2 linked regions of the Ramlibacter pinisoli genome follow. The protein of the gene in region 2 interacts with the protein of the main gene of each other region in a pairwise test. Links are inferred from orthologs where the notes say so. Each region holds a gene or a part of one and is shown on either strand. Other genes may lie near its edges. The genes, in order: GON04_RS04760 and lpdA.

What was found.
Region 1: the proteins of lpdA (region 2) and GON04_RS04760 interact in binary tests that used the Escherichia coli proteins (3 or more experiments, as listed by UniProt). The link is inferred for Ramlibacter pinisoli from one-to-one orthologs.

The regions. Positions count from the first base shown.
Region 1 is NZ_WSEL01000003.1:746,749-750,146, reverse strand. The notes cover bases 173-3,259. They hold GON04_RS04760 (UvrD-helicase domain-containing protein), read left to right. Parts: upstream 173-555; coding sequence 556-2,964; downstream 2,965-3,259. Other genes in these bases: GON04_RS04755 (tetratricopeptide repeat protein), read left to right, coding at 3,058-3,259; GON04_RS04765 (hypothetical protein), read right to left, coding at 173-525. Also shown: more of GON04_RS04765, read right to left, coding at 1-172; more of GON04_RS04755, read left to right, coding at 3,260-3,398. UniProt on the Escherichia coli protein: A helicase with DNA-dependent ATPase activity. Unwinds DNA duplexes with 3'-5' polarity. Translocates on single-stranded DNA with 3'-5' polarity. Initiates unwinding more efficiently from a nicked substrate than double-stranded DNA.
Region 2 is NZ_WSEL01000003.1:154,351-157,654, forward strand. What follows is about bases 238-3,230. They hold lpdA (dihydrolipoyl dehydrogenase), read right to left. Parts: upstream 2,621-3,230; coding sequence 854-2,620; downstream 238-853. Other genes in these bases: GON04_RS01920 (C40 family peptidase), read left to right, coding at 238-807; GON04_RS01930 (Ntn hydrolase family protein), read right to left, coding at 2,617-3,207; aceF (dihydrolipoyllysine-residue acetyltransferase), read right to left, coding at 3,230-3,230. In the rest of the region: GON04_RS01915 (PQQ-dependent sugar dehydrogenase), read right to left, coding at 1-26; more of GON04_RS01920, read left to right, coding at 220-237; more of aceF, read right to left, coding at 3,231-3,304. UniProt on the Escherichia coli protein: Lipoamide dehydrogenase is a component of the glycine cleavage system as well as of the alpha-ketoacid dehydrogenase complexes.

The sequences.
Region 1 (3,398 bases), 590 kb from region 2 along the record:
CCAGGACACCTGCAGGACGTTGCGCACGAGGTTGCGCGCCACCGGCGTGCCTTCGGTGCCCGCCGGCAGGCTCTCCACCAGCGCCAGCCAGCCGGTCCATGGCCCGGGGCCGCCGGCCTTCAGTTCGATGGAGGCGCCGATGTAGCCGTTGAAGGGCAGGCCGTGCGCCACCCGCAGCGCCGCGCTGCGGCCCTGGCGCCGGCCGCGGGCCGTGTCCACCGGCAGCGGCCGGCCGCGTCCCAGCGCCTCCAGCCGGGCCTGCGCCTCGCTGCGGGCGGCGGCGGCCAGCGGTGCGTCCTCGCCCTTGGCGCCGGGCACGATCCAGTCGAGCGCCAGTTCGCCCAGACGGGCCCGCGCGGCGTCGGGAGCGGCCCAGCAGGTGTCGCAGTCGGCCGTGATGAAGCGTTCGAGCAGCGCGGCCGGGGCGGGCCGGCCATCGCTGGAGCAGGACGATTGCGCGCGAACGGCCGAGCCGGCCGCCACCAGCAGCACGAACAGGGCGACGGGACGGGCGAAGGTGGGCATGGGGGCGGCAGCGGCTTCCTACAATGCCGCATGTTCCCAGAAGTCGACGCCTCCCCGCTGCTGCAGCACCTCAACCCCGAGCAGCGGGCCGCCGTCACGCTCCCCAACGAGCACGCGCTCATCCTGGCCGGTGCCGGGTCGGGCAAGACCCGCGTGCTGACCACCCGCATCGCCTGGCTGATGACCACGGGCCAGGTGTCGCCGGGCGGCGTGATGGCGGTCACCTTCACCAACAAGGCCGCCAAGGAGATGATGACCCGGCTGGGCACCATGCTGCCGGTGAACGTGCGCGGCATGTGGATCGGCACCTTCCACGGCCTGTGCAACCGCTTCCTGCGCGCCCACTACAAGCTGGCCAACCTGCCGCAGAGCTTCCAGATCCTGGACACGCAGGACCAGCTGTCGGCCATCAAGCGGCTGATGAAGCAGTTCAACATCGACGAGGAGCGCTTTCCGGCCAAGGAAACCCAGTGGTTCATCGCCGGCTGCAAGGAGGACGGGCTGCGGCCGCAGGCGGTCACCGCGCGCAACGAGGAGGACCGCCGGAAGGTCGAGATCTACCAGCTGTACGAGGAGCAGTGCCAGCGCGAGGGCGTGGTCGACTTCGGCGAGCTGATGCTGCGCAGCTACGAGCTGCTGCGCGACAACGACCCGATCCGCCAGCACTACCAGCGGCGCTTCCGCCACATCCTGATCGACGAGTTCCAGGACACCAACCGGCTGCAGTACGCGTGGATCAAGATCTTCGCAGTCAACCCGGACGGCAGCCCCGGCGCCGGCAATTCGGTGTTCGCCGTCGGCGACGACGACCAGAGCATCTACGCCTTCCGCGGCGCCCGGGTGGGCAACATGGCCGACTTCGTGCGCGAGTTCGACGTGCGGCACCAGATCAAGCTGGAGCAGAACTACCGCAGCTACAGCAACATCCTCGATTCCGCCAACGCCCTGATCAGCCACAACAAGGGCCGGCTGGGCAAGAACCTGCGCACCGACCAGGGCCCCGGCGAGCCGGTGCGCGTGTACGAGTCGCCCACCGACCTGGCCGAGGCGCAGTGGCTGGTCGAGGAGATGCGCCACCTGGTGCGCGACCAGGGGACCGAACCGGGCCTGCGGCGCAGCGAGATCGCGGTGCTGTACCGCAGCAACGCGCAGAGCCGGGTGATCGAGACGGCGCTGTTCAACGCCGGCGTGCCCTACCGCGTGTACGGCGGCCTGCGCTTCTTCGAGCGTGCCGAGATCAAGCACGCGCTGGCCTACCTGCGGCTGCTGGAGAACCCGAACGACGACACCAGCTTCCTGCGGGTGGTCAACTTCCCCCCGCGCGGCATCGGTGCGCGCAGCATCGAGCAGCTGCAGGATGCGGCCCGCGCGGCCGGTTGCTCGCTGCACGACGCTGTCAGCGCCACCACCGGCAAGGCCGGCGCCAACCTGGGCGCGTTCGTGGCCAGGATCGACGTGCTGCGCGAGCAGACGCTGAACCTCAGCCTGCGCGAGATCATCGAGCTGGTGCTGCAGCATTCGGGCCTGGTCGAGCACTACCGGTCGGAGCGCGAAGGCGCCGAGCGCATCGAGAACCTGGAGGAACTGGCCAGCGCCGCCGAGAGCTTCGTCATGCAGGAGGGCTTCGGCCGCGACGCGGTGGCCCTGCCGGTCGACGAGCTGTCGCAGAGCCCCGCCAGCCAGGGCCTGGACCCCAACCAGCCGCTGCTCAACGAGCCCGCGCCCGACTATGTGGCGCCCGACGCGGAAACCGGCGAGACGCTGTCGCCGCTGGCCGCCTTCCTCACCCATGCCGCGCTGGAGTCGGGCGACAACCAGGCCCAGGCCGGCCAGGACGCGGTGCAGCTGATGACCGTGCACTCGGCCAAGGGGCTGGAGTTCGATGCCGTGTTCGTCACCGGCCTGGAGGAGGGGCTGTTCCCCAGCGAGCGCTCCATGTCCGACCACGAGGGGCTGGAGGAGGAGCGGCGGCTGATGTACGTGGCCATCACCCGGGCCCGCAAGCGCCTGTACCTGAGCTATTCGCAGACGCGCCTGCTGCACGGGCAGACCCGCTACAACGTGCGCAGCCGCTTCTTCGACGAGTTGCCGGAAGGCGCGCTCAAGTGGCTGACGCCGAAGAACCAGAACTTCGGCGGATCGGCCTTCGGCTTCGGCACCGGCTACGCCAGCACGCGCGCCGGCAGCGGTGGCGGCTCGTGGAGCCGCGACAGCCGTGACAACCGCGACACCTTCGCCAGCCCGCCGGTCCCGGTGCAGAAGGCGGCACCGTCGCACGGCCTCAAGTCGGGCATGCAGGTGTTCCACACCAAGTTCGGCGAAGGCACGGTGCTGTCCATCGAAGGGCAGGGCGACGATGCCCGCGCGCAGGTGAAGTTCGGCCGCCATGGCGTCAAGTGGCTGGCGCTGGCGGTGGCCAAACTAACGCCGGTGCCCTGACGCGACGGCGCCCCTCCACGGTCGGGTTGGCCGGCCATTGACCCCCGGCGGAGCTGGCGGGACACTGGCCGTCTTCATCCCTGGAGGTGTTCCATGCGCATCCTTCGCCTCGTCCTGTCCTTCCTGCTCCTGGCGGCGGCCAGCCTCACGGCATCGGCGGCCGGCGGCGGTGGCGGCTCCGACCTCGCGGTCGGTCCTTCCACGGCCCAGCGCCTGGCCACGGCCCAGAAGGCCATCGACGCCCAGGACTGGTCGGCCGCCCAGCGCGAACTGACCACGCTGCTGCGGGAGGAGCCGCGCAACCCCGACGCCCACACCCTGATGGGCTACACCATGCGCAAGCGGCCCAATCCCGACCTGGCCAAGGCGTTCCAGCATTACGAGCGGGCCATCGCCCTGGACCCCAAGCACAAGGGCGCGCATGAATACATCGG
Region 2 (3,304 bases):
CGCGGCTGTGCCGCCAGCCCCGCCAGCGTGAAAAGCAGCACGCAGGCCACCACGCCACGACCGATCGACCCGCCCCCGACTGCTAAGCTCATCAGATCCCCCGACTTCCGCAATCCGCGATCTGACCCGAGCGGGCCATTGCGAAACTCCAATCGCATCAATAAGTTACAAAGCGTCGTTCGCTTGACTTCGACTTTTCTGAACCTTACTCTCCGCGCGATGTTCAAGTGGCTCATCAGTTCCCTCGTGCTGGCCGGCGCCCTGTCGGCCCAGGCAGCGCCCTCGGCGCCGACGGACGATGACCAGCGCCTCACGGCCGACAAGGGCCTGCTGGTGCGGCTCGGGCAGGTGCGCGACCGCATCACCGACACCACGTCCGAGCTGGTCGTCACCGCCATGGGATTCATGGGGGTGCCGTACCGGCGCGGCGGCATTTCCGCCGAGACCGGGTTCGACTGCAGCGGCTTCGTCAAGGCGATGTACGAGCAGACGGTGGGCCTGATCCTGCCGCGGCGCGCCAACGAACAGGCCGCCGCCACCCAGGCGATCGACAAGAAGGATCTCCAGCCCGGCGACCTGGTGTTCTTCAACACCATGCGGCGGGCCTTCAGCCACGTCGGCATCTACGTCGGCGACGGCAAGTTCATCCATTCGCCCAAGCCCGGCGCCGAGGTGCGGGTCGAAGACATGGGCGTGGGCTACTGGAAGCGCCGCTTCGACGGCGCGCGGCGCGTGCTGCTGTCGCAGCAACAGCCGGCCCCGTCAATGGGCAACAGCCCGGCCGACAACCTCCCGACCGGCCCCTGAGCCGGCCTCCCTTCGTACTACAGCCGCCGGTGGGCGGCTGGCGAGGCTACTTGCGCGGCGGCGGGACGTCGGTGCAGGTACCGTGGGCGATCTCGGCGGCCATGCCGATCGATTCGCCCAGCGTCGGGTGCGGATGGATGGTCTTGCCGATGTCCACCTCGTCGGCGCCCATCTCGATGGCCAGCGCCACCTCGCTGATGAGGTCGCCGGCGTGCGTGCCGACGATGCCGCCGCCGAGGATGCGGTGCGTGTTGGCATCGAACAGCAGCTTGGTGAAGCCCTCGTCGCGCGTGTTCGCGATCGCCCGGCCCGACGCCGACCAGGGGAAGTGCCCCTTCTTGATGGCGATGCCCTGCGCCTTGGCCTGGTCCTCGGTGAGGCCCACCCACGCCACCTCGGGGTCGGTGTAGGCGACGCTCGGGATCACGCGGGCGTCGAACGCCACCTTCTCGCCGGCGGCGGCTTCCGCCGCCACGTGCGCCTCGTGCACGGCCTTGTGGGCCAGCATGGGCTGGCCGACGATGTCGCCGATGGCGAAGATGTGCGGGACGTTGGTGCGCATCTGCACGTCGACCGGGATGAAGCCGCGGTCGCTGACGGTGATGCCGGCCTTCTCGGCGCCGATCTTCTTGCCGTTGGGACTGCGGCCGACGGCCTGCAACACCAGGTCGTACACCTGCGGCTCCTTGGGTGCCTGTTCGCCCTCGAACCGCACCAGGATGCCGTCCTTGGTGGCTTCCGCCCCGACCGTCTTGGTCTTGAGCATGATGTTGTCGAACCGCGGGGCGTTCATCTTCTGCCACACGCGCACCAGGTCGCGGTCGGCGCCCTGCATCAGGCCGTCGAGCATCTCGACCACGTCGAGCCGGGCGCCGAGCGTGGAATACACCGTCCCCATCTCCAGGCCGATGATGCCGCCGCCCAGGATCAGCATCCGCTTGGGCGCGCTCGCCAGTTCCAGCGCGCCGGTCGAATCGACGACGCGCGGATCCTTGGGCATGAAGGGCAGTGAGACCGCCTGCGAGCCGGCGGCGATGATCGCGTTCTTGAAGCGGATCACCTGCTTCTTGCCAGTCGTGTCCTTGCCCGTGCCGGTGGTCTCCTCCACCTGCACCGTGTGCGGATCGAGGAAGGTGCCGTTGCCGCGCACGACAGTCACCTTGCGCATCTTGGCCATGGCGGCCAGTCCGCCGGTGAGCTTGCCGGTGACCTTGTCCTTGTGCGCCTTGAGCTTGGCGCGGTCGATGGCGGGCTTGCCGTAGGACACGCCCAGCGATTCGAAGTGGCTGACCTCGTCCATCACCGCGGCGACGTGCAGCAGCGCCTTGGACGGGATGCAGCCGACGTTCAGGCACACGCCGCCGAGCGTCGCATAGCGCTCGACCAGCACCACCTTCATGCCCAGGTCGGCGGCGCGGAAGGCAGCGGAATAGCCGCCCGGCCCGGCGCCCAGCACCAGCATGTCGCACTCGAGGTCGGCACCGCCGGCGTAGGTCGACGCCACCGGGGCCGGGGCCGGCGCCGCCGCCGGCGCCTGGGGCGCGGGCGCGGCCGGTGCCGGCGCAGGGGCCGCGCCCTGGGCCTCGAGCACCAGCAGCACGGAACCCTCGGACACCTTGTCGCCGATCTTGACCTTCAGTTCCTTGACGGTGCCGGCATGGCTGGACGGAATCTCCATCGAAGCCTTGTCGCTCTCCACCGTGATGAGCGATTGCTCCGCCTTGACGGTGTCGCCCGGCTTGACCAGCACCTCGATGACGGCCACGTCCTTGAAGTCCCCGATATCGGGGACCCGCACGTCGAGCAGGCTCATTTGGACTCCCTCATCTTCACGGTGAACACATCGAACGGCAGGGCAGAGTTGCGGTCGAACTCGCACCCGGCCGTGATGCCGGCTTCGGCCACTTCACGGGCCGTCTTCGCCTTGTTGTAGATCGAATGCATCGCCCCGAGGGCGAAGCTGCGTCCGGAGCCGATGCCCCAGAACTCCTTGAACTCGAACACCTCGCGGTAGCTGTACAGGCCGTAGATGCCGCTCGCGTTGGCGATGACCACGCTGAACTGGCTGGACTCGTACGGGTCGCTGTCCTCCTCCTTGGTCTGCAGGAAGAAGTTGTCCTTGAGGTAGGGATGCAGCTTGGTGAAGGTGTCGAACACCTCGTCCTTGCTGCCCAGGTGCAGGATCTCCCGCGGCATCGACGACATCGCCTTGCGCAGCACGGGGAAGTGCGCCACCGTGCCGGCCATGCCGATGTAGCTGGGCCCGCCATCGGTGTCGACGCGGAAGATCTTGGTGTTGTCCTCGTAGCGCTTGGACAGCATCGTGTCGCCAAAGGTCACCAGGGTATCGGCTGCGATGGCGATCTGCCCGGCCTTCTTCACTACGACAACGGTGGTCATTACGTCGAGGTCTCTTTTCTTCTTAGAGGAGCACGCGGCGGAAGTCCGCCAGGATGGCCCCCAGGTAGGCATTGAAGCGCGCGGCCGAGGCACCGTC